4 regions of the Streptomyces sp. NPDC002868 genome follow, and region 2 is predicted to be linked to each of the others. Evidence: riboswitches for the same ligand, from Rfam matches in the RefSeq annotation. Region 2 holds a riboswitch; each other region holds the start of a gene.
The links. A riboswitch is a leader RNA that binds a small molecule or an ion and turns the genes downstream of it on or off. The one in region 2 is predicted to bind cobalamin.

Region 1 (5,606 bases), on a different contig from region 2:
AGGCGAACTGCTCGGAACTCCCGATGGGTTCGGCCACGGGCGCGGCCGGCCCGGCCCGCGCACCCTGCGCGAAGGACGGCAAGGGCTGGTACCGCACCTCGGACAGCGGCCATGAGTACGTCCGTACGGAGAACGGTCTGCGGATCCAGATCAGCGCCGGCACTCAGGTGGAGCGCGACGTCCTGCGCGAAGCCGCCGAGGCGGCCCATCTCGCCGACGACCGTGAGCTGGACGAGGTCCTGCCCCAGGCCGAGGACATCGGCGGGCAGACGCCTGTGGAGCGCGGCGACCTGCCCCCGGCCGGCGACGGCGCCCCCAACAATGAGGTGGGCGTGAGCGGCTGACCCGGTCCACACTGCGCCCATGGACATCACCATCAGGGCAGTGCGGCCGAAGGAGTACACCGAGCTGGGCGAGATCACCGCCCAGGCATATCTGGGCGACGGGCTGCTGGACTTCGGCGAGGACGATACGTATCTGCATGCGCTGCGGGATGTGGCGCGGCGGGCCGCCGATGCCGAGGTGCTCGTCGCCGTCGACGGTCGCGGCCGCCTGCTCGGTGGCGTGACCTTCGTCTCGGGCGGCGGGGCGTGGGCCGATGTCGCCCGCTCCGACGAGGCCGAGTTCCGGATGCTCGCCGTCGCCGAGCAGGCCCGTGGGCGCGGTGTCGGCGAGGCCCTTGTGCGGGCGTGCGTCGAGCGCGCCCGGGCCGTAGAGGGGTGCCGGCGGCTCCTGCTGTCGACCCAGCCCACCATGCTCGCCGCCCACCGGATCTACGAGCGGATGGGCTTCGTCCGTACGCCCGACCGGGACTGGGAGCCCATCCCAGGACTCCCCCTGTTGACTTACGCGTTGGAGCTGTAGCCCGTCACGACACAACATGTGGGGGGTGCCGCATCGAGCGGCCCCCACATGTATGCTCGTGCTCGCTGTCGCCGCAGGGGAATCCGGTGCGAATCCGGAACTGTCCCGCAACGGTGTGTTGTGGTGCGCTTTGTCGTACCCACCAGTCCGAAGACCTGCCGATGGTGCATCCGGCTCGACCGAACCGGGTGCCGAGACATCCGGGCCTCGCGGTTGGGTCGGTGGATGCCGTGCGGTGTGCTGCCTTTTTCCGGGTACGTGCGCCCCCGCGGCCCTCCCCCTCCCCCGTCGGCCCAGAGCCGAGCGAGGGAGAGCACCACGTGACCATCGCGCCAGCCGATCCGGCTTCAGGCATCGCAGAGCAGGCTGCCGACGGCCCCGGGACCGCGCTTCTGCGGACCCTGACCGATCTCACCGCCGATCTGCCGGACACCGACCCGGGGCGCGTCGCCGCCGCCGCGCTGCGCGGCCGCAACGCCCGGTCGGACGCGGCCGAGTTGCGCAGCCTCGCCACCGACGCCGCCGCGGGGCTGATCTCCGAGGACCCGGCCTACTCCCGGCTCGCCGCCCGCCTGCTGACCCGTCATATCGCGGACGAGGCCGCCGGACAGGGCGCGGTGGCCTTCTCCGCGTCGGTCGCGGTCGGCCACCGCGAGGGCCTGATCGCCGACCGCACGGCCGAGTTCGTCACGCTGCACGCCGCCCGTCTCGACGCGCTGATCGACCAGGACGCCGACGACCGTTTCGGCTACTTCGGGCTGCGCACCCTCTACAGCCGCTACCTGCTCCGGCACCCCCTCACCCGCCAGGTGATCGAGACCCCGCAGCACTTCATGCTGCGCGTCGCCTCCGGGCTGGCGGAGGACACCTCCGCGCGGGCCCTGGACGAAGTCGCCGCGCTGTACGGGCTGATGAGCCGCCTCGACTACCTCCCGTCGTCACCGACGCTCTTCAACTCCGGCACCCGTCACCCGCAGATGTCCTCCTGCTACCTGCTGGACTCCCCGCTGGACGAGCTCGACTCGATCTACGACCGCTACCACCAGGTCGCACGCCTCTCCAAGCACGCGGGCGGCATCGGTCTCTCGTACTCCCGCATCCGCGCCCGCGGTTCGCTGATCCGCGGCACCAACGGCCACTCCAACGGCATCGTGCCGTTCCTGAAGACCCTCGACGCCTCGGTCGCCGCCGTGAACCAGGGCGGCCGGCGCAAGGGCGCCGCCGCGATCTACCTGGAGACCTGGCACGCGGACATCGAGGAGTTCCTGGAGCTGCGCGACAACACCGGTGAGGACGCGCGGCGTACGCACAACCTCAACCTCGCGCACTGGATCCCGGACGAGTTCATGCGGCGCGTCGAGGCCGACGCCGAGTGGTCGCTGTTCTCACCCGCCGATGTGCCGGACCTGGTCGACCTGTGGGGCGACGAGTTCGACGCGGCGTACCGCAAGGCGGAGGCCGGGGGACTCGCGCGCAGGACCATCCCCGCACGGGAGTTGTACGGCCGGATGATGCGTACGCTCGCCCAGACCGGCAACGGCTGGATGACCTTCAAGGACGCCTCCAACCGCACGGCGAACCAGACCGCAGAGCCGGGCAAGGTCGTCCACTCCTCGAACCTGTGCACCGAGATCCTGGAGGTGACGGACGACGGGGAGACAGCCGTCTGCAACCTCGGCTCGGTCAACCTCGGTTCGTTCGTGCTCGCGACGGGAGACATCGACTGGGAGCGGCTGGACGAGACCGTCCGTACCGCCGTGACCTTCCTCGACCGGGTCGTCGACATCAACTTCTACCCGACCGAGCAGGCCGGCCGCTCCAACGCCAAGTGGCGTCCGGTGGGCCTGGGCGCGATGGGCCTGCAGGACGTCTTCTTCAAGCTCCGCCTCCCCTTCGACTCGCCCGAGGCGAAGGCGCTCTCCACGAAGATCGCCGAGCGGATCATGCTCGCCGCGTACGAGGCGTCCTGCGACCTCGCCGAGCGCAACGGCCCGCTGCCCGCCTGGTCCCAGACCCGCGCGGCCCGTGGCGTGCTGCACCCCGACCACTACGACGTGGCTCTCAACTGGCCAGAACGCTGGGACGCGTTGCGCACCCGCGTCGCCGAGAGCGGCATGCGCAACTCCCTCCTCCTCGCCATCGCGCCGACGGCGACCATCGCCTCGATCGCGGGCGTGTACGAGTGCATCGAGCCGCAGGTCTCCAACCTCTTCAAGCGCGAGACGCTGAGCGGTGAGTTCCTCCAGGTCAACGCCTACCTGGTGGAGGAGCTGAAGAAGCTCGGCGTGTGGGACGCGCAGACCCGTGAGGCGCTGCGCGAGTCCAGCGGCTCGGTGGAGGGCTTCAGCTGGATCCCGGCCGACGTCCGCGCGCTGTACCGCACGGCGTGGGAGATCCCGCAGCGCGGCCTGATCGACATGGCCGCCGCCCGCACCCCCTTCCTGGACCAGTCGCAGTCGCTGAACCTGTTCCTGGAGACGCCGACCATCGGGAAGCTCAGCTCGATGTACGCGTACGCGTGGAAGCAGGGCCTGAAGACGACGTACTACCTGCGCTCCCGCCCGGCGACGCGGATCGCCCGGGCGGCTCAGTCCGCCACCCCCATCCCCGTACAGCAGGCGGCCGACCCCGACGCCGTCGCCTGCTCCCTGGAAAACCCCGAGTCCTGCGAGGCCTGCCAGTAATGCCCACCCGTCACCCGGCCACCACCCCCGATGGACGGCGCTCCGCGCCGACGGCCGCCCCCGAGAAGACTGTGCTCAACAAAAACCTGCTCGACCCCGGCTTCGAGCTGACTCTCCGCCCCATGCGCTACCCGGACTTCTACGAGCGCTACCGCGACGCGATCAAGAACACCTGGACCGTCGAGGAGGTCGATCTCCACTCCGACGTGGCCGACCTGGCCAAGCTCTCGCCGGGCGAGCAGCACATGATCGGCCGGCTGGTCGCGTTCTTCGCGACGGGCGACTCGATCGTCTCCAACAACCTGGTGCTCACCCTCTACAAGCACATCAACTCCCCCGAGGCGCGGCTGTACTTGAGCCGCCAGCTCTTCGAGGAGGCTGTGCACGTCCAGTTCTATCTGACACTGCTGGACACCTACCTCCCCGACCCGGACGACCGCGCGGCCGCCTTCGACGCGGTCGAGGAGATCCCGTCGATCCGGGAGAAGGCCCAGTTCTGCTTCAAGTGGATGGACTCTGTCGAGAAGATCGACCGGCTGGAGTCGAAGGCCGACCGCCGCCGGTTCCTGCTGAACCTGATCTGCTTCGCGGCCTGCATCGAGGGGCTGTTCTTCTACGGCGCGTTCGCGTACGTGTACTGGTTCCGCTCCCGCGGCCTGCTGCACGGCCTGGCCACCGGCACCAACTGGGTGTTCCGGGACGAGACCATGCACATGAACTTCGCCTTCGAGGTCGTGGACACGGTCCGCAAGGAGGAGCCTGAGCTCTTCGACGACGCGCTCCAGCAGCAGGTCACGGACATGCTGAAGGAAGCCGTCGAGGCGGAGCTGCAGTTCGGCCGCGATCTGTGCGGCGACGGTCTGCCGGGTATGAACACCGAGTCGATGCGCGAGTATCTGCAGTGCGTCGCCGACCAGCGGCTGACCCGGCTGGGCTTCGCCCCGGTGTACGGCTCGGAGAATCCGTTCTCCTTCATGGAGCTGCAGGGCGTCCAGGAGCTGACGAACTTCTTCGAGCGCCGCCCCTCCGCCTATCAGGTGGCGGTCGAGGGCTCGGTCGGCTTCGACGACGACTTCTAGCCTTACATTCACGCGGGCTGCCCCGGTGCACGCCGGGGACGGCCCGCTGCTGTCAACGTTCACCCTTCAGCGTGACCTCAATCAGGGCAGGACCGAACGGCGCGTTCCTGAAGCTGGACGAGCTGCTGAGCCGGCACACAGACCGCTATCCCGCCCTGCACGGGGCCTTCACCGCGGCCGTTGCCGGGCGGGACCGTGGGCTGGAGTTCGGGCCGGCGGCCATCCTCGACGGGATCGCGGCCCGCGTCGAGGAGCGGCGCTCCGCCTCAGGCAGCTCCGCCTCAGGCTGTTCCGCCGGACGCAGCTCCGCCGGACGCAGCTCCGCCTGACGCAGCTGGCGGTCGATGGCACGGTCCCTGGCGTGCCCGATCAGCGAGGGAAGGACGACAAGCCCGAAAAGGGCCAGTACGAAGAGGTACTCCAGGAATGTGTTCATGTCCTCCACTGTCGTCGCTTCGCGCCGAAGAAATCAGTGGCAGGACTGTCATAAATCATCGAATTACTGCCACACTGGTTCCATGCTGAAAAATGTGGCTGCCGTCCTCCTGAACGATGTGCATCCCTTCGAACTCGGCGTCCTCAGCGAGGTTTTCGGCTACGACCGCAGCGACGACGGCCTGCCGGTCTACGACTTCGCGGCGGTCTCCGCCGAGGGCCCCACCCTGCCCACCCACGCCGGGTTCACCATCAGCACTCCGTACGGCCTCGAACGGCTCGCGGACGCTGATCTCATCGCCATCCCCACCAGCGGTTCGTACCCCACCCGCGAATACCCCGAGGAGCTGCTCGCCGCACTGCGCAGCGCCGTCGATCGCGGGGCCCGGGTGCTGAGCGTCTGCACCGGCGCGTTCGTCCTCGGCGCCGCCGGACTGCTCGACGGGCGCCGCTGCACCACCCACTGGCTGCACGCGCAGGCGCTGGCCCAGCGCCATCCGCGGGCCTTTGTCGACCCCGATGTGCTGTACGTGGACGAGGGGGC
Region 2 (5,606 bases):
CTCGGCGGGAATCGCGTCAAGTCCCTTGCGCAGCAGTGCGGTTGCCTCCTCGGTGCTGGGCACCCGCGGCGAGTGGATGTCGTAGACGCCGGGGCCCACCTCGCGCGGATAGCCGGCGGTGGCGAGTTCGTCGGCGACCTGCATATGGGAGCGGGCGGCCTCCAGGCTGATGACATCCGCGTCGAGGTCGTCGATGGCCTGGAGGATGTCCACGAACTCCGCGTAGCACATATGCGTATGGATCTGGGTATCGGGACGGACGCCGCCGGTGGTGAGGCGGAACGCCTGTGTCGCCCAGGCCAGATAGGCCTCGTGGCCGGCCCTCCGCAGCGGCAGCGTCTCGCGCAGCGCCGGTTCGTCCACCTGGATGACCGAGGAGCCCGCGGCCTCCAGGTCGTTCACCTCGTCGCGCAGCGCCAGGGCGACCTGTCGTGCGGTGTCGGCGAGCGGCTGGTCGTCGCGGACGAAAGACCAGGCGAGCATGGTGACGGGCCCGGTGAGCATGCCCTTGACGGGGCGACTGGTCAGCGACTGGGCGTACCGGGTCCAGCGGACGGTCATCGGGTCGGGCCGGGAGATGTCGCCGGCCAGGATCGGCGGCCGGACATAGCGGGTGCCGTACGACTGGACCCAGCCGTGCCCGGTGGCAAGGTAGCCGCTGAGCTGCTCGGCGAAGTACTGCACCATGTCGTTGCGTTCGGGCTCGCCGTGTACGAGGACGTCGATGCCGGTCTTCTCCTGGAAGGAGATGACCTCGCGGATCTCGGCCTCGATCCGCTTCTCGTATCCCTCGGTGTCGAGGCGTCCCGACCTCAGGTCTGCCCGCGCGGTGCGCAACTCGGTGGTCTGCGGGAACGAACCGATCGTGGTCGTGGGAAGGAGGGGCAGGCCGAGGCGCGAGCGCTGGGCGGCGGCACGCTCGGTGTACGGGAGGCTGCGCCGGGTGTCGGCCTCGGAGACGGCCGCGCAGCGGGCCCGTACGGCGGGGTCGTGGGTGAGCGCGGAGGTGGCGCGGGAGAGCAGGTCGGCCCGGTTGGCCGCGAGTTGGGCGGCGATGCTGCCGGCGCCCTCGGTCAGTCCGCGGGCCAGGGTGACCACCTCGGCCGTCTTCTGGCGGGCGAAGGCCAGCCAGCGCGCGACCTGCGTGTCCACGTCCCGTTCCGCGGCCGCGTCGAGGGGCACGTGCAGCAGGGAGCAGGACGCCGCCACATCCACCCGGTCGGCGAACCCCAGCAGGGTGGCGAGTGTGGCGGTCGACTTCTCGAGGTCGTTGATCCATACGTTGCGGCCGTCGACGACTCCGGCGACGAGCCGCTTGCCGGGCAGGCCGCCCACGGCGGCGAGGTCGCCGAGGTTGGCGGCGGCAGGCCCGGTGAAGTCGAGGGCGAGTCCGTCGATCGGCGCTTTGGCCAGCACGGGGAGGGCGTCGCCGAGCCGGTCGAAGTAGGAGGCGACCAGGAGTTGGGGCCGGTCGGTCAGTCTGCCCAGCTCCCGGTAGGCGCGGGCCGCGGCGTTCAGCACGGCCCGTGGCTGGTCCTGGACCAGGGCCGGCTCGTCGAGCTGCACCCACTGCGCGCCCGCGGCCCGCAGGTCGGAGAGCACTTCGGCGTACACCGGAAGCAGCCGGTCGAGGAGGGTGAGCGGTTCGAAGTCTGCGAGGACGCCGGGCGCGGGCTTGGCGAGCAGAAGATATGTGACGGGTCCGACGAGCACCGGGCGGGCGGTGAGACCGAGCGCGAGCGCCTCCTTCAGCTCGGCGACCTGCTTGGCGGAGTCGGCGGTGAAGGCGGTGTCGGGGCCGAGTTCGGGCACGAGGTAGTGGTAGTTGGTGTCGAACCACTTGGTCATTTCCAGGGGCGCGACGTCCTGGGTCCCGCGGGCCATGGCGAAGTAGCCGTCGAGCGTGCCGGCCTCGACGGCCGCACGGTGGCGCGCGGGAATGGCGCCGACCATGACGCTGGTGTCCAGGACATGGTCGTAGTACGAGAAGTCTCCGGTGGGCACTTCATGGATGCCGGCCTCGGCCAGCTGCTGCCAGTTGGCCCGGCGCAGTTGAGCGGCTGTCTCCCGGAGGGCGTCGGCTTCGACACGGCCCTTCCAGTAGCCCTCGATGGCCTTCTTCAGTTCCCGGTCGGGGCCCTGGCGTGGATAGCCGTAGACAGTGGCCCTGGCTCCGGCGGCTGAGGATGTGCTGGTCACGGAACTCTCCTTCGCGAGTACTCGTCAGGCGACCCCGGAGCGGATCGTGGAACGCGAAGGAACGGCAACCGGAGCAGCCGCCGGCACGCCTGTGCCTGTGCTGCCCGTACCGCCGACCCGCCCACGAGGTCACCGAGATCTCCGCGCACGTCGGTCGCGCACGGGCAGTGGCAGGTCTTCGGACTTGTGGGCACGCCTTCCTCGTACGTGTCGTACGAAGGCACCTACTGGCCGTCGCTTCCCGGATCCTGTGCCGGATCCAGTGCGTATGACGGCGGTCGTTCCCACTTACCGCTGCGGGGCAGTTCCGGATTTCCACCGGATTCCCTCTTGCGACGCGCCTGCCTGGAGGGCAGGGCGAACCAACTGCAAGACCCAGCCTAGGCGCTGCCCCTCGCGGGGAACACCCCCGCCCCCGGCGGGGGCGGGGGCGGGGGCGGGGGCGGGGGCGGGGGCGGGGGTGTCAGCTTCCGGTCCTGCTCACTTCCCCGGTCCCGTTCACTTCCCCGGTCGGGCGGCGTCCCCGACGCGCAGGCCGGATCCGGCCACGCGTGCCTTGATGCCGTCGCGCTCCACGGTGATGTCCCGCAGCCGCAGCTCGCTGAGCGAGTCGGGCAGCTCGAAGGAGAGGGAGAGCCGCTCCGAGAGCTCCGGCGGCCTGACCGCGAGCAGTCCCTTGACCAGCGCGGGGTCGATGCCCGCTTTCTCCAGCAGCTGTGGATGCGCGATCACCACATCGACGAGGTTGACCTTCATCAGACGCTCGGCGAACTTCGGTGCTCCGGTGAGCCGGTGGAGTTCCTCCTCGCTCCGCAGCGCCCGGCGCACCTGCTCCTTCGGCACTCCGAGCCGGTCCACGATGGCGGGCACCGCCAGCAGTGCCTTCGCGCGGGCTGCTTCGCGGCTGATCCGCTCGGCCGTCTCGCGGTGCAGCCGCAGTCCCGAATGGTCTGCGTCCTTGCCGGGCCGGTAGGTGGCGACACCGGGAATGTCGAGCTGCATGCCGTCGAGGGTGGTGGTGAGGGCCCGGTTGTTGTCGCGCCGGATGTGCGCACGGGCACGTACGCGCAGTTCCTGTCCGGCGATGGCCAGTTCGCCGTTCACGCGCACCCCGTCGGCGCCGCTGCCGGTGAACCGGAGCTGTGAGGCGCCCAGTTCGCGGTTGAGGTCGTCGAAGGAGAGCAGCACCTCGCCGTCGAGGTTGCCGATGACGGCGCCCTTGATCGAGGTCGGGGCGTCGCCGACGATGCGTACGTCCTTGGCGGTGGCCCGCACTTCGGCGAGCGAGACGCGGTCGGCGGAGACGTCCGGCACGGTGACGTCAACCCGGTCGATCCGCTCGTCGATGAGCTGGGTGAGGAAGGGGAAGCCGTGGATGTCCACGTCCGGCCTGGTGGCGAGTGAGAGCGACTGCTGGAGTTTGTCCGCCGCCTTGCTCTGCGCGTACGCCTCCGCGAGCCGGTCGGCGAGCAGCAGACAGACGGTGCACAGGAGCGCCGCGACGGTCAGCTTCACCACCGCGGGCAGAGCCGCGAGACGGCTCTGCCCGCGGTGGTTGGGCGGTGACCAGTCGTCCTCGTCGTCGAGGTCGGAGGTGAGCCCGAGCTCCAGCGGGTCCCGCGGGACGTAGTTGGCGTAATCGGGTTCCGGGTCTGCCAGTTGAGCGAGTTCTTCGTACGGATTTCGTGAATGCGCTGATATGCGTGTGGGGGGTCGCATCGGCTCATCCCACCACGTGAGCCACCCTCGAACGCAAGTCCTACCGTGCGTACGTAATGGTTTGAGCCAAAATTTCGGCGATCCGCCGCCTGCCGGGCCCGCGTCAGCGCCTAGCCCAGGACCTTGAGGATCTCGGCGGCGAGCGGGGCGGACGAAGCAGGGTTCTGGCCGGTGACCAGATTGCGGTCCACGACCACCTTCGGGGCCCAGGGCTCGCCCTCCTGGAAGTCCGCGCCGAGTTCGACGAGCCGGTTCTGGAGCAGCCACTTCGCCTTGTCCGCCAAGCCGGCCTGCGTCTCCTCCGCGTTGGTGAAACCGGTCAGCCGGTAGCCGGTGAACGGCCAGGAGCCGTCCTCGCGCTCCGCGGCGAGCAGCGCGGCCGGCCCGTGGCAGACCACGCCGAGCGGCTTGCCGGAGTCCAGGGCGGCGGTGAGCAGCTTGCCGGAGTCCGGGTTGACGGCCAGGTCCTCCATCGGGCCGTGGCCGCCGGGGTAGAAGACCGCGTCGTAGTCGGTCAGGTCGGCCTCCTCCAGCTTCAGCGGTCGCTGCAGGGCGGCGATCGAGGCCAGCTCGGTGGCGATCACGTCGGCGTTCTCCTTACCTCCGTTCACCTCGGGCGCGAGGCTCGCCCTGTCCACGGTGGGTACGACACCGCCCGGCGTGGCAACGGTGATGTCGTGCCCCGCCTCGGTGAAGGCCCGGTAGGGAGCCACGAGCTCTTCCGCCCAGAAGCCGGAGGGGTGCCGGGTGCCGTCGGTCAGGGTCCAGTGGTCCGCGCCGGTCACCACAAAAAGGATCTTCGCCATCTCACATCTCTCCGTCGAAAGGTCGCTGATGTCCTCGAACGTAGACCGATGTGCCATTGGAATCCAATAGGCTCTACACCATGAGGCATAGGGAATCCAATGGATTGTCGGGAATACAGGGACCGGCCCCGAACGGCCCGCTCGATCTGACCCTGCTGCGGACCTTCCTCGCCGTGCACCGCACCGGCTCGTTCACCGCGGCCGCCCGTCTGCTCGGTCTCTCCCAGCCGACCGTCACCACGCAGATCCGCTCCCTCGAGCGGCAGCTCGGACGCGAACTCTTCGGACGGCTCCCTCGTGGAGTCACCCCCACCCCGGTCGCCGACGATCTCGCAGCCCAGATCGCCGACCCGGTGGACGCCCTCGTCGCCGTCGCCGTCCGTGGTCAGGCCGGCGAGAGCGGCCCCGTCGATCCGGTCCATCTGGCAGGCCCCGCCGAGCTCCTCTGCACGCGCGCGCTGCCCGCCCTCGCGCCCCTGATCGAGCAGGGCGTACGCCTTCGGGTCACCACCGGCCTCACCGACGAACTCCTCGACGGCCTGCGCGCCGGCCACAGCGATCTGGTCATCGCCACCATCCGCCCGCGTGGCCGCTCCCTGACCGCCGTACCGCTGACGGACGAGGAGTTCGTCCTGGTTGCTTCACCGCAGTGGGCGGAACGGATCAGCCAGGACCGGATCGCGGCGGAGGGCCCCGCCGCCCTGCGCAGCGTCCCCCTCGTGGCGTACGCCGAGGATCTGCCCATAGCCCGCCGCTACTGGCGCCATATCTTCGGCACCCGGCTGACCGGCCAGGCCGCTGTGACCGTCCCCGATCTGCGCGGAGTGCTCTCGGCAGTCGTCGCCGGGGCCGGGATCACGGTGCTCCCCCACTATCTCTGCC
Region 3 (5,606 bases), on a different contig from region 2:
CGTGAAGTTCGACATCAGCGGTACGGCGCACACGGCGACGCGCAGCACGTCCTCGCCGACGGGCGGCGCGACCACCGACTCCCGTACCGCGCCGCGCAGGGAAACGCGCAGCCCGTCCTCCTCGTCGATGCCGAGGCCGTGCGCGAAGGGCAGCACTCCGTACGTGTGCCGTCCGGTCAGCCCGTGCAGCATCTCCAGGCCCGGCTCGAGCAGCGACACATCGCCCCGGAACTTATTGACCATGTACCCCGCGACCAGCGCCTGGTCCTCCCCGCTGAGCAGCGCCGTCGTACCGAAGAAGGAGGCGAAGACGCCACCGCGGTCGATGTCTCCGACGACCAGCACCGGGAGCCGTGCGGCCCGTGCTATGCCCATGTTCACGATGTCCGTACGCCGCAGATTGATCTCGGCCGGACTGCCCGCCCCCTCGCAGATCACGGCTTCATACGTGCCCCGCAGCTCTTCCAGGCACTCCACGACCGTACTCAGCAGGGCTTCCTGCCGTCCGCCGTGGTAGCCGCGGGCACTCAGCTCGCCCACCGGCTTGCCCATCAGCACGACCTGACTGGAGCGGTCGCTGCCCGGCTTGAGCAGCACCGGGTTCATCAGGGCGCTCGGCTCCACGCGCGCGGCCTGCGCCTGCATGGCCTGCGCCCGCCCGATCTCCGCGCCCTCGCGTGTCACGAACGAATTGAGCGACATGTTCTGCCCCTTGAAGGGCGCGACCTTCACTCCCTGCCGGACGAGCCACCGGCAGATCCCGGCCGTGACGACGCTCTTGCCCGCGTCGGAGGTGGTCCCGGCGACCAGCAGCCCCCCGGCCTTCCGTCTGCTCATCCCCGCCCCTTTCCGGCGCGCCGCACGCGCAGCGCGTGCCCCGCCACGCGGCCCGCAGCGCAGGCCGCCAGTGTCAGCCAGCCGACGCGGCGCGAGAGCCGCACGGCACGTTCGATGTCGCCGAACTCCACCGGGCGGCCGGTGCCGTTGAGTACGGGACGGTGCTCGACGCGTCCGCCGTAAGAGAGGGTTCCGCCCAGCCGTACGCCGAGCGCCCCCGCGAACGCCGCCTCCACCGGGCCCGCGTTCGGACTCGGATGCTTCTTCGCGTCGTCCCGCCATGCCCGTACGGCTCCGCGCGGGTCCTGGCCGACGAGCACCGCCAGACCCGCGGTGAGCCGGGCGCCCGGCCATCCGGCCACGTCGTCGAGGCGCGCCGAGGCCCAGCCGAACCGCCCGTATCTGGGCGACTTGTGGCCGACCATCGCGTCCAGCGTGTTGACCGCCCGGAATCCCACCAGACCCGGCACACCCGCGAGGGCTCCCCAGACCAGCGCGCCCACTACCGCGTCGGAGGTGTTCTCGGCAACGGACTCCACGACGGCGCGGGCGATCTGCTGCTCGTCCAGGCTCTGCGGGTCTCGCCCGCACAGATGCGGCAGCCGCTCCCGGGCCACCTCCACGTCCCCGGCGGCCAGCGCGCCGCCGACGGCCCGCGCCTCACGGCCCAGCGATGTGCCGCCGACGACGGCCCAGGTGGCGGCGGCGGTCAGCGCGACGGAGGAGGCGGAGCGGCCCCGGACCCCGCGGGCGAGGAGCGCGGCGGCAGCCGCGGCGCCCCCGGCGCACACGGCGGTGTGCAGCGCGCCCCAGCCACGGTGGTCGCGCCACAGAACGCGCTCGACGGCGCCCGCCGCTCGTCCGAACGCGGCGACCGGATGCCCCCGGCGAGGGTCGCCGAGCAGCAGGTCGCCGACCAGGCCGGCGGTGGCACCGTAGGCGAAAGTGCGGTCGGCACGCATGGGTTCAGGCCGACGTCTCGCCTGGAATGGCCCTCGTACCCACAGCAGGAACTGAACCGCAGCCGCGCATGGCGATATGTCCTCACTCAGGGTGTCCGCGCCCTGGTTCGACGTGATCGGCGGTGAGAGTTCCTGGCTTCCGGGGGAGTGCTCCCCCGGTGACAGTGGCGGGACCGCGCCGGATTTGCACCGGCTTCCTCTTCTGCCGCCGTAGATGGCCCCGGCAGTCCACCACGTGCGAGAACGCCCGTCAACTCGCCCTTGACCTGCGGTGGGACAGTGTGCCGAGCCCCACATCGACGGCACGGAAAAAGGCCGGGCCGGTCACCCGAAGGGGTGCCCGGCCCGGCCTTGTGCTGAGTGAGCCGCCGTCAGACGACGATCAGATAGATCCCGTACGCCACGGCCGCCGCGCAGAGCGCGAAGCAGGCGTACGCGCCCGTGCGTGCCAGGACCGCGGAGCCGCCGCCTCCTCCGGCCGCCGACTCCTGCTTGGTCAGGCCCACGACGCCCAGGGTGAACAGGCCCACCAGGGCGACGGTGGCGACGAGGCTCACGCCGAAGACGGAACCGAGTGCTGCCCAGTCGATTTTCATGCTGATCTGTCCTTACACCGTGGCCGGCTGCGTCGTCGGCTCGGAGCCGGCCGCGTGGGGCTGAGCCGGGATGGTCGTCTTGAGGTCCTGCGCGGGCGTGCCGGCCGGCGGCGGGCTGACGGCGGCGATGGCGGCGGTCACAACACCGGCGGGCTCGGCGTCGCCGGCCACGTCGTTGACATTGGTGTGGTCGACCACCTGGCGGCGGGAGACGAACCAGATGGCGACGCAGGCGCTGATCAGGAAGGCCGCGACGGCCGCGACACCCCAGTCGCCCTGCTTGGTCACGAACTCCGAGCCCGCGGCGACCAGACCGGCGGCCGGCAGCGTCAGGCCCCAGGCGACGAACATCCGGGTGGCGGTGGACCAGCGGACCACGCCGCCCTTGCGGCCGAGACCCGCGCCCATCACGGCGCCGGAGCAGGAGTGCGTGGTCGACAGCGAGAAGCCGAGGTTCGAGGAGGCGAGGATGACGCTGGCCGCGCTGGTCTGGGCGGCGAAGCCCTGCTGCGGCTGGAGGTCGGTCAGGCCCTTGCCCATGGTGCGGATGATGCGCCAGCCGCCGAGGTATGTGCCCAGCGCGATCGCGAGACCGGCGGAGAGGATGACCCACATCGGAGGGTTGGAGCCGGGGGAGAGCACGCCGCCGGCAACGAGCGCCAGCGTGATGATGCCCATGGTCTTCTGCGCGTCGTTGGTGCCGTGGGCCAGGGAGACGAGGCCCGCCGAGGTGATCTGGCCGGCGCGGTAGCCCTTCGCGGTGGCCTTCTCGTCGGCGTTCTTGCCGATCCTGTACGTCAGCCGGGAGGCCAGGAACGCCGCGATGCCGGCGACCAGCGGGGCGGCGATCGCGGGGATCAGCACCTTGGTGACGACGGTGCCGCCGTTGACTCCGCCGACGCCGACCGAGGCGATGGTGGCGCCGATCAGTCCGCCCATGAGGGCGTGCGAAGAGCTGGAGGGCAGGCCGATCAGCCAGGTCATCAGGTTCCACAGGATGGCGCCGACGAGCGCCGCGAATATGACCTCTGGTGTGATGCCGTCCTCGGTGACGATGCCGCTGGAGATCGTCTTGGCGACCTCCACGGACAGGAACGCGCCGACGAGGTTGAGCACGGCGGACATTGCCACCGCCGTCTTGGGTTTCAGAGCGCCGGTCGAGATGGTCGTCGCCATCGCGTTGGCGGTGTCGTGGAAACCGTTCGTGAAATCGAACACGAGCGCTGTCACGATCACAATCGCGAGCAGCAAGGTGATGTGTTCCATTTACCCAGGCAATCGTTTGGCGACAGTGGCCCGGTGAACGTAGTTAACCTGAGTGAACGGAAGATGAACTGGGACGGGCGTTGCGGTGTCCTCGAGTGAGGATTCCTGACTCCACTTGTCGGACGGCTCCGTGCCTGCCCGGTGACAGCACGGGGAGGGTGCGGCACCGACGCCGCGCCGAAGCGAAAAACGGCCCTTTGTGGCACTTTGCGTGATCTCCGTCACCCACCTGCCCCTGCGCCGCCGCGGCACCGCCTGACAGGATCGCCGCATGACCGATCAGGTGCGGCAGGACGCGATCGAGCGGGCGTGGGAAGACCTCGTGGCCACGGCCCGCAGGACAGCGGCGGAAGGCCTGGTGGTGGGCACATCGGGCAATGTCTCGGCACGGGTCGGCGGACTCGTCCTGGTCACCCCGAGCGGAGTCCCCTACGACCGGCTCACCCCCGAGGACGCCGTCGCCGTCGATCTCGACGGCAACCAGCTCCTCGGCGAGCTCGCCCCCACCAGCGAGCTGCCGCTCCACCTGGAGGTCTACCGCAACACGAACGCCGGGGCCGTGGTCCACACCCACGCCGTGCACGCCACCGCCGTCTCCACCCTCGTCCCCGAGCTCCCGCCCATCCACTACATGGCCGCGGCCCTCGGCGGCACCGTCCGTGTCGCGCGGTACGCCCTGTACGGAACGGACGAGCTGGCCGCGAACATGCTCCACGCCCTGCGCGAGCGCACCGCCTGCCTCCTGCAGAACCACGGCACCATCGCCTACGGCGACTCCCTCGACCAGGCATACGACCGCACCGCCCAGCTGGAGTGGATGTGCCGCCTCTGGCTGGCCGCGGCATCGCTGCCCGGACACACGCCCAGCCTGCTCTCCGGCTCCCAGCTGCGCGAGGCCGCGGAGAAGCTCCAGGGGTACGGCCAGCCCCGCTGACACCATCTGCGATCGCCGTCCACTGGCAGCGAGGCGTGCTGATGCCGACACTGGAACGGTGCGCCCGGCTACAGCGACGGCAGCGGCCGTCACCACCCTGATAGGTCTCGGCGCGGCCGCGATCGCGGTCGGCCGGTACGCAAGCGATGCCGCGCTCAAAGCGCAGCCAGGCCGTCCGCTGCCCGGCGAGCCCCGGCCCACCGTGCACGCCACGGCCGACGGCCAGGTGACCCTGACCCGCAGCCTCGCCACACAGCGCCCCGGCACGTACGCACTCCACAGCGAGGACGTCCACGCGGTCGTCGGCCCCGTGCTCAACGGGGTGTCGCACCCCGTCGACACCGTCGTACGCCGCCTGGAGCGGGTCAGCCGCGGCAGCCTGCAGCCCGGCAGCCGGGTGCGGCTCACCCCGCAGGTGCACAGTGGCGACCCGTCGAGCGCGCTCGGCCTCGCCCACCGCGATGTCGACATCCCCGGCGAACTCGGCACGCTGCCCGCCTGGTTCGTGCCGGGCCCGCGGGAGACGTGGATGATCACCGTGCACGGCCTGGGCGCGACCCGGGAACACCCGCTGAATCTCCTGCCGTTCCTGCATGCCCAGCGGTTCCCCGTCCTCGACATCGCCTACAGAGGGGACGAGGGCGCCCCCAGGCCCCCCGACGGCCTCGGCCACCTCGGCGACTCCGAGTGGCGCGACCTGGACGCGGCCATCCGCTTCGCGGTGCGCCACGGCGCCGAGCACATCGTCCTGCACGGCTGGTCCACCGGCGCGTCGATGGCCCTGCACGCCGCCGCCAACTCCGCGCTGCGCGACCGGATCAGCGGGCTCGTCCTGGACTCCCCGGTACTCGACTGGGAGGCCACCCTGCGCAATCTGGCCGCCCGCCGGACCCCCGCGGCCCTGCTGCCGCTCGCCGTCAGGGCGGCGCAGGGCAGGACCGGACTGCACGGCGACCGGCTGCTCAACGCCTCGGACCCGAAGTCCCTGCGCGTGCCGACGCTGATCTTCCA
Region 4 (5,606 bases), on a different contig from region 2:
TATGGCGCGTAGGAAGGACTGGGAATTCCTGGACGACCGCGGCCGCCTGGCGGCAGCGGCAACCACACCGTCGAGGCCGGTCGCCTACATCCAGGCCGGGGCGACACTCTTCGACCATGGCATTCGCCCGGTGGGCATCTTCGGTTCCCACCACGACGGCGACACCGCAGACCCGGTCAAGGCCGGCTCCCTGCCCATCGGGGACATCGCCTACCTCGGGTCGGGATCACGCGTGGACGCGGACGCGGTCCTGCGGGTGGACCCCGACCTGGTGGTCGCCGTCACCTACGGCACCGATCAGGTGTACGGCCTGGATCCGGACACGGCGAAGTACATCGAGGAACGGGTCCCGGTGGTGGTCTTCGACGTGGGGCAGGGCCGCTCACTCGGTGACGTACGCGACCGGTTCACGGCGCTCGCCCGGTCGCTCGGAGCGGACGCCGACAGCTCGGGTGCGGTGGAACTCGCCCGTGCGGAAGGCCGGTTACGTACTCTCGCGGCCCAGGCCGCCGGGTTACGCGTACTGGCTCTGTCGCCCGCCACCCCGGACAGTGTCCACCTCGCCAGGCCCCGAGCCTGGGCGGACCTGCGGGCGCTGGCCGACTGCGGTGTCGGCCTGGTGGAGCCCGAGCGTGGACCGGGCGCCAGCTGGTCCACCGTCGACTGGACGGCGGCCGCGTCACTGCGGCCGGACATCGTGCTGAGGGACGTACGGGCCAATGCCCTGCCGGTCGACCGGCTCAGCGCGATCGAGGCGTGGCGGCCTGCGGCGGGCGGGGCGCGGCTGGTGCCGTGGAACCCCGAGATTCCGTGCAGCCACCTCGCGCACGCACGCTTCCTCGACGCTGTCGCGGACGCGGTGGAGGCGTCTGCGGGATAACTGGGGCTTCGCCCCAGACCCCGGTACGCCGTTCGGGCGTTGTCCTCAATCGGCCGGACGGGCTTGATTTCCGCCGGTCGGCCTGAAGATTCGGGCCGACCGGCGGGAAAACTCAGCCCCGCCGGCGATTGAGGCGCGGGGTCCGGGGCGGAGCCCCAGCTCGGTCAGTTCGCGGCGGCTGTCGCCCGCGATGCGCCCTTCCCGTCCACCACCGCGGTCCCCGGGGCGAGGAGCCGCTCGGCGAGGTACCCGAAGACCAGTCCGAAGCAGGTCCAGAGGGTGACCTGGATGGCGAGCGTGGCCAGCCGGAACTCCCAGACCACGGCTGCCGGGAAGCCCTTCGGCACCTCGTTGAACGAGGGCAGGAAGGCGAAGGCGAGACCGGCGGCGACGACGAACGCGGCCGCGGCGGCGACGGTCGCGTTCCAGTTGCCAAGACGGGGAGCCAGGCGTTTGCCGAGGATCACCGCGGCGACCGTGAGCAGGACGCTGAGCACGATCATCAGGAAGTACAGCGTTGTGCGCTGGCCGATCGTGTCGGGATCCCCGACGGCCGGTGGGTTCGGCGGGTACTTGAGGAACGGCACGACGTACACGCTCAGCAGCGCGCCGAGAGCGACCAGCAAGGCTGTGGCGCGCGGGCCGAACCGGCCGATGCGGCCGAGTGCGACGGCGAACGCGAGGGCGGCGATGCCGCCGATCGCGACGCCGAAGACCAGTACGCCGGTGGCGAGACCGCCCGTGGACTGCATGGCGCGGCTGACGAGTTCCTCGCCGCCGTCCCCGTGCGCATGGCTGTGGCTCTCTTCGAACGCGATGGCGGCGTCCACAGGGGACTCACCGAGCAGATACGCGACGACGAGAGCGCAGACACCGGCGACCAGGCCCGCGAGCATGCCGCGGCCGAGCAGGCCTCTGACAGATATGGAGTTCATGGTGTTTCCCCTGAGCTCTGAAGAAGTTCTAGTGGCAGGGGAATCCGAGCAGATGACGTCCGTCGTGGACCCACTCGTGGACGTTCTCGCCGGAGATGAGCGAGGTGGCGCCCTGCTCGGCGCCGACGAAGTAGAGCAGAACCAGCATCAGAACGCCGAAGAAGAGCGCCCAGGGGGCGATGGCCGTGAGCGAGATGGGGGTGATGGCCGGCGCGGCGGTGGCGGGCGCAGCAGACTGTGCCATGGCAGAACCTCCTGGGGGAACACGCGTCCCGATCGTGGTGCCTGAGACGAAGGTGCTGGGTCTGACTTCCCGCGGGGAACGGGTACACAGTGGCGCGACCGTGCCGGATTCTCACCGGGCTTCCGTCACACCGTCGTCAATGTCCACGAGACCGTACCGCTTGCGGGCCTGCACCGCTACGGCGCAGGGGCGCGTGACCGGGCGCCCGAACGCCCATGATGTGCTTGTTCCTTGGCCGCGAAGGGGAGGGGAGCGCACGGGATGACGGTACGGGTGATGTTGGTCTCACCTGCGACGAACGCGGCGCTGCGGGAGGCCCGCTTCGACGGCGACGCGCCGCTGGACGAGTCTGGAGCACGCCGCGCCCGCGCCGCCGCGGGTACGCTGCCGCGCGCCGACCGGCTCTTGAGCGGCCCGTCCGCGCGCTGCCGGGAGACAGCCGCCGAGCTGGGCCTGCGGGCGGAGCCCGCCGAGGCCCTCGGCGACTGGGACTTGGGCCGCTGGCGTGGGCGACGACTGGACGAAGTGAGCGCCGGCGAACCGGAGTCGGTGTCGGCGTGGCTCAGTGACCCGTCGTGCGCACCGCACGGCGGCGAGTCGCTACGGTCGCTGTGCACGCGGGTGGGCGCGTGGCTGGAGTCGCTCCCGCCCGACGCGGGCCGTGTCCTCGCGGTCGTCGACCCGGCGGTGACGCGGGCGGCGATCGTGCAGTCGCTGTCCCTGCCACCTGAGGCGTTCTGGCGCCTGGACGTCGCCCCCCTGACCCTGACGGAACTCACCGGACGCGGGGGCCGCTGGAACATGAAGTGCGGACGCCCGCTGGGCCCGGAGGCCGGCTGACACCCGCGCTCACTGCCCCTCGGTCGGCAGTGGCTGTTCCGTCCAGATGACCTTGCCGTCCGGGGTGTACCGCGTGCCCCAGCGTTCCGCGAACTGGGCGACCAGGAACAGCCCCCGGCCGCCCTCGTCGGTGGTCGCCGCCTGGCGCAGGTGCGGGGACGTGCTGCTGTGGTCCGAGACCTCGCAGATCAGGGAGCGGTCACGGATCAGCCGTACGCGGATCGGGCCCGAGGCGTACCGGATCGCGTTGGTGACCAGCTCGCTGAGGATCAGCTCCGTCGTGAAGGCCTCCTCCTCCAGACCCCACTCGGCCAGCTTGCGGGAGACGGCGGACCGCACCTCGCCCACGGCCGACGGGTCGGACGGCACCTCCCAGTCGGTCACCCGGCTGGAGTCCAGGACGCGCGTACGGCCGACGAGCAGCGCGATGTCGTCGCGCGGGCGTTCCGGCAGCAGCTCCTTCAGCACCGCCTCGCAGGTTTCCTCCGGGCTCCGGTCCGCGTGCTCCGCCAGCGTCTGGCGCAGCAGCGCCAGGCCGTCGTCGATGTCGCGGTCGCGGTCCTCCACGAGCCCGTCCGTGTACAGGACCAGGCGGCTGTCCTCGGGCAGCTGGAGGTCCAGGGTCTCGAAGGGCAGTCCGCCGAGCCCGAGCGGCGGGCCGCCGGGCACATCGGCGAAGACCGCGGTGCCGTCCGGGCGGACGATGACGGGCTGGAGATGGCCGGCCCGTGACATCGTGCAGTGTCCGGACACCGGGTTGTAGATCACGTAGATGCAGGTGGCTCCGGTGACCCCCTCGGTGCCGTCCGCGGTCTCGTCCTGGTCGATGCGGGCGACCAGCTCGTCGAGGTGCCACAGGAGCTCGTCGGGCGGCAGATCAAGGCTGGAGAAGTTGTGGACCGCGGTCCGCAGCCGGCCCATGGTCGCCGCGGCGTGCAGGCCGTGGCCCACGACGTCGCCCACCACAAGCGCCACCCGGGCGCCCGGCAGCGGGATGATGTCGAACCAGTCCCCGCCGACGCCGCCGAGCCCGCCGAGCCCTGCCTGCGCGGGCCGGTAGCGGTAGGCGACGTCGATGGCGTTCTGTTCGGGCAGGCCGCGCGGCAGCAGACTGCGCTGGAGGGTCACCGCCATGGTGTGCTCGCGGGTGTAGCGGCGGGCGTTGTCGATGCTGACCGCGGCCCTCGCGACCAGCTCCTCCGCGAGAGACAGGTCCTCCTCCTCGAACGGCTCGGGCTTCTCGGAGCGCCAGAACATCGCCACGCCCAGAATCACGCCGCGGGCGCGCATCGGCACCGCGATCATCGAGTGGATTCCGTGCTCGACGAGCTTCCTGGCCCGCACCGGATCCTGCTCCTGCCACCCGGCGTACGCGGCCAGATCGGCCTCCATGACCGCCTCGCCCCTGCGGATGCCGAAACCCAGCGGGGTGGACGGCACAAAGTGGATCAGCTTGCCCAGCGGGTAGAGCGCGGTGTCGTCCCGCCGTCCCCTGAAGGCCACACGGCGCATGTCGTGGTTGGTGCCCGCGGCAGTCGGCTCCTCGCCGCGCAGCACCTCCTCCACCAGGTCGACGGTGGCGTAGTCGGCGAACCGGGCCGCGGCGAACTCCGCCAGCTCCTCGCAGGTGCCTACCACGTCGAGGGTGGTGCCGATCTCCGTACCGGCGTCGTACAGCAGCTTCAGACGCCCCCGCGCCACATCCGCCTTCCCGGTCAGCGCTCGCAGCTCGGTGGTGTCGCGCAGGGTCGCGACGCTGCCGGGCGGGCCGCCGTCCTGGTCCGTCGGCCGCTGGTTCACGGCGAGCAGCCGGTCCCCGACCAGATGCACCTCGTCGGTGGCGGTCCGCCCGGAGGCGAGCAGCCTGGCGGTGAGCGGGTCAAGGCCGAGCTCGGTGACCGGGCGGCCTTCCACGTCCGACGGCAGATTGAGCAGCCTGCGCGCCTCGTCGTTGGCGAGCAGCAGCCGCCCGTCGCCGCCGACGATGAGCACGCCCTCGCGTACGGCATGCAGCACCGCGTCGTGATGCTCGTACATCCGGGTCATCTCGGCCGGGCCGAGGCCGTGGGTCTGGCGGCGCAGCCGTCGGGTCACCAGTGCCGTACCGCCGGTGGTGACGAGAAGCACCGCCCCGGTGGCCGCGAACAGCAGCGGGAACTGCTCCTCCACGACATTGCTGACATGCGCGATCGTGATCCCGGCGGACACCAGGCCGACGACCGAGCCATCACGTCCCTTGACCGGCACCACCGCCTGGACGAGCGGCCCGATCGTCCCGATGATCTTCTCGGTCGTGACGCCGCCGGCCAGCGCGGGCCCCAGATTGCCGACGAACTTCTTCCCGATCCGGTCGGTCAGCGGGTGGGTGTAGCGGATGCCGTCGGTGTTGGTGACGACGATGAAGTCGACGCCGGACCGCTTACGGGCCTCTTCGGCGCGCGGTTGGAGAACGGCCGTCGGATCGGGACTCTTCAGTGCCGCCTCGATGCCCGGCGAATTGGCGAAGGTCTCGGCGACAGCGACCGACCGGTTGCGGGCCTCGCGCTCGCTGTCGGACCTGGACTGCAGGACGAGCGCGACCATGGCGGCCGCGACGAGCAACACCACGATCGCCAATTGCAGGAGAAAGACCTGGCCTGCGACAGTTCGCATCCGTAGAACCGAGCGCGGGCGGCCGTAGCGTGCGGCCATATCCTAGTTCTACACC

Region 1: linked by a shared signal. The riboswitch ahead of ACZ3H8_RS07075 (ribonucleoside-diphosphate reductase subunit alpha) and the one ahead of metE (5-methyltetrahydropteroyltriglutamate--homocysteine S-methyltransferase) in region 2 are both predicted to bind cobalamin.
Region 3: linked by a shared signal. The riboswitch ahead of ACZ3H8_RS11100 (cobalamin biosynthesis protein) and the one ahead of metE (5-methyltetrahydropteroyltriglutamate--homocysteine S-methyltransferase) in region 2 are both predicted to bind cobalamin.
Region 4: linked by a shared signal. The riboswitch ahead of ACZ3H8_RS01635 (CbtB domain-containing protein) and the one ahead of metE (5-methyltetrahydropteroyltriglutamate--homocysteine S-methyltransferase) in region 2 are both predicted to bind cobalamin.

What each region holds. Positions count from the first base shown of each region.
Region 1 covers NZ_JBVHDR010000002.1:265,348-270,953, forward strand. The annotation lists gene ACZ3H8_RS07065 (hypothetical protein) at 1-344, shown strand, start outside; gene ACZ3H8_RS07070 (GNAT family N-acetyltransferase) at 364-864, shown strand; cobalamin riboswitch at 882-1,041, shown strand; gene ACZ3H8_RS07075 (ribonucleoside-diphosphate reductase subunit alpha) at 1,185-3,548, shown strand; gene ACZ3H8_RS07080 (ribonucleotide-diphosphate reductase subunit beta) at 3,671-4,627, shown strand; gene ACZ3H8_RS07085 (hypothetical protein) at 4,773-5,063, opposite strand; gene ACZ3H8_RS07090 (GlxA family transcriptional regulator) at 5,146-5,606, shown strand, end outside.
Region 2 covers NZ_JBVHDR010000010.1:48,882-54,487, reverse strand. The annotation lists gene metE (5-methyltetrahydropteroyltriglutamate--homocysteine S-methyltransferase) at 1-2,199, opposite strand, end outside; cobalamin riboswitch at 2,352-2,582, opposite strand; gene ACZ3H8_RS27270 (LmeA family phospholipid-binding protein) at 2,698-3,918, opposite strand; gene ACZ3H8_RS27265 (type 1 glutamine amidotransferase domain-containing protein) at 4,029-4,724, opposite strand; gene ACZ3H8_RS27260 (LysR family transcriptional regulator) at 4,805-5,606, shown strand, end outside.
Region 3 covers NZ_JBVHDR010000003.1:58,441-64,046, reverse strand. The annotation lists gene ACZ3H8_RS11105 (cobyric acid synthase) at 1-837, opposite strand, end outside; gene ACZ3H8_RS11100 (cobalamin biosynthesis protein) at 834-1,799, opposite strand; cobalamin riboswitch at 1,905-2,039, opposite strand; gene ACZ3H8_RS11095 (hypothetical protein) at 2,171-2,395, opposite strand; gene ACZ3H8_RS11090 (inorganic phosphate transporter) at 2,408-3,661, opposite strand; gene ACZ3H8_RS11085 (class II aldolase/adducin family protein) at 3,933-4,595, shown strand; gene ACZ3H8_RS11080 (alpha/beta hydrolase) at 4,654-5,606, shown strand, end outside.
Region 4 covers NZ_JBVHDR010000001.1:353,276-358,881, forward strand. The annotation lists gene ACZ3H8_RS01625 (substrate-binding domain-containing protein) at 2-880, shown strand; gene ACZ3H8_RS01630 (CbtA family protein) at 1,045-1,815, opposite strand; gene ACZ3H8_RS01635 (CbtB domain-containing protein) at 1,844-2,059, opposite strand; adenosylcobalamin (AdoCbl) riboswitch at 2,063-2,210, opposite strand; gene ACZ3H8_RS01640 (histidine phosphatase family protein) at 2,321-2,899, shown strand; gene ACZ3H8_RS01645 (SpoIIE family protein phosphatase) at 2,909-5,590, opposite strand.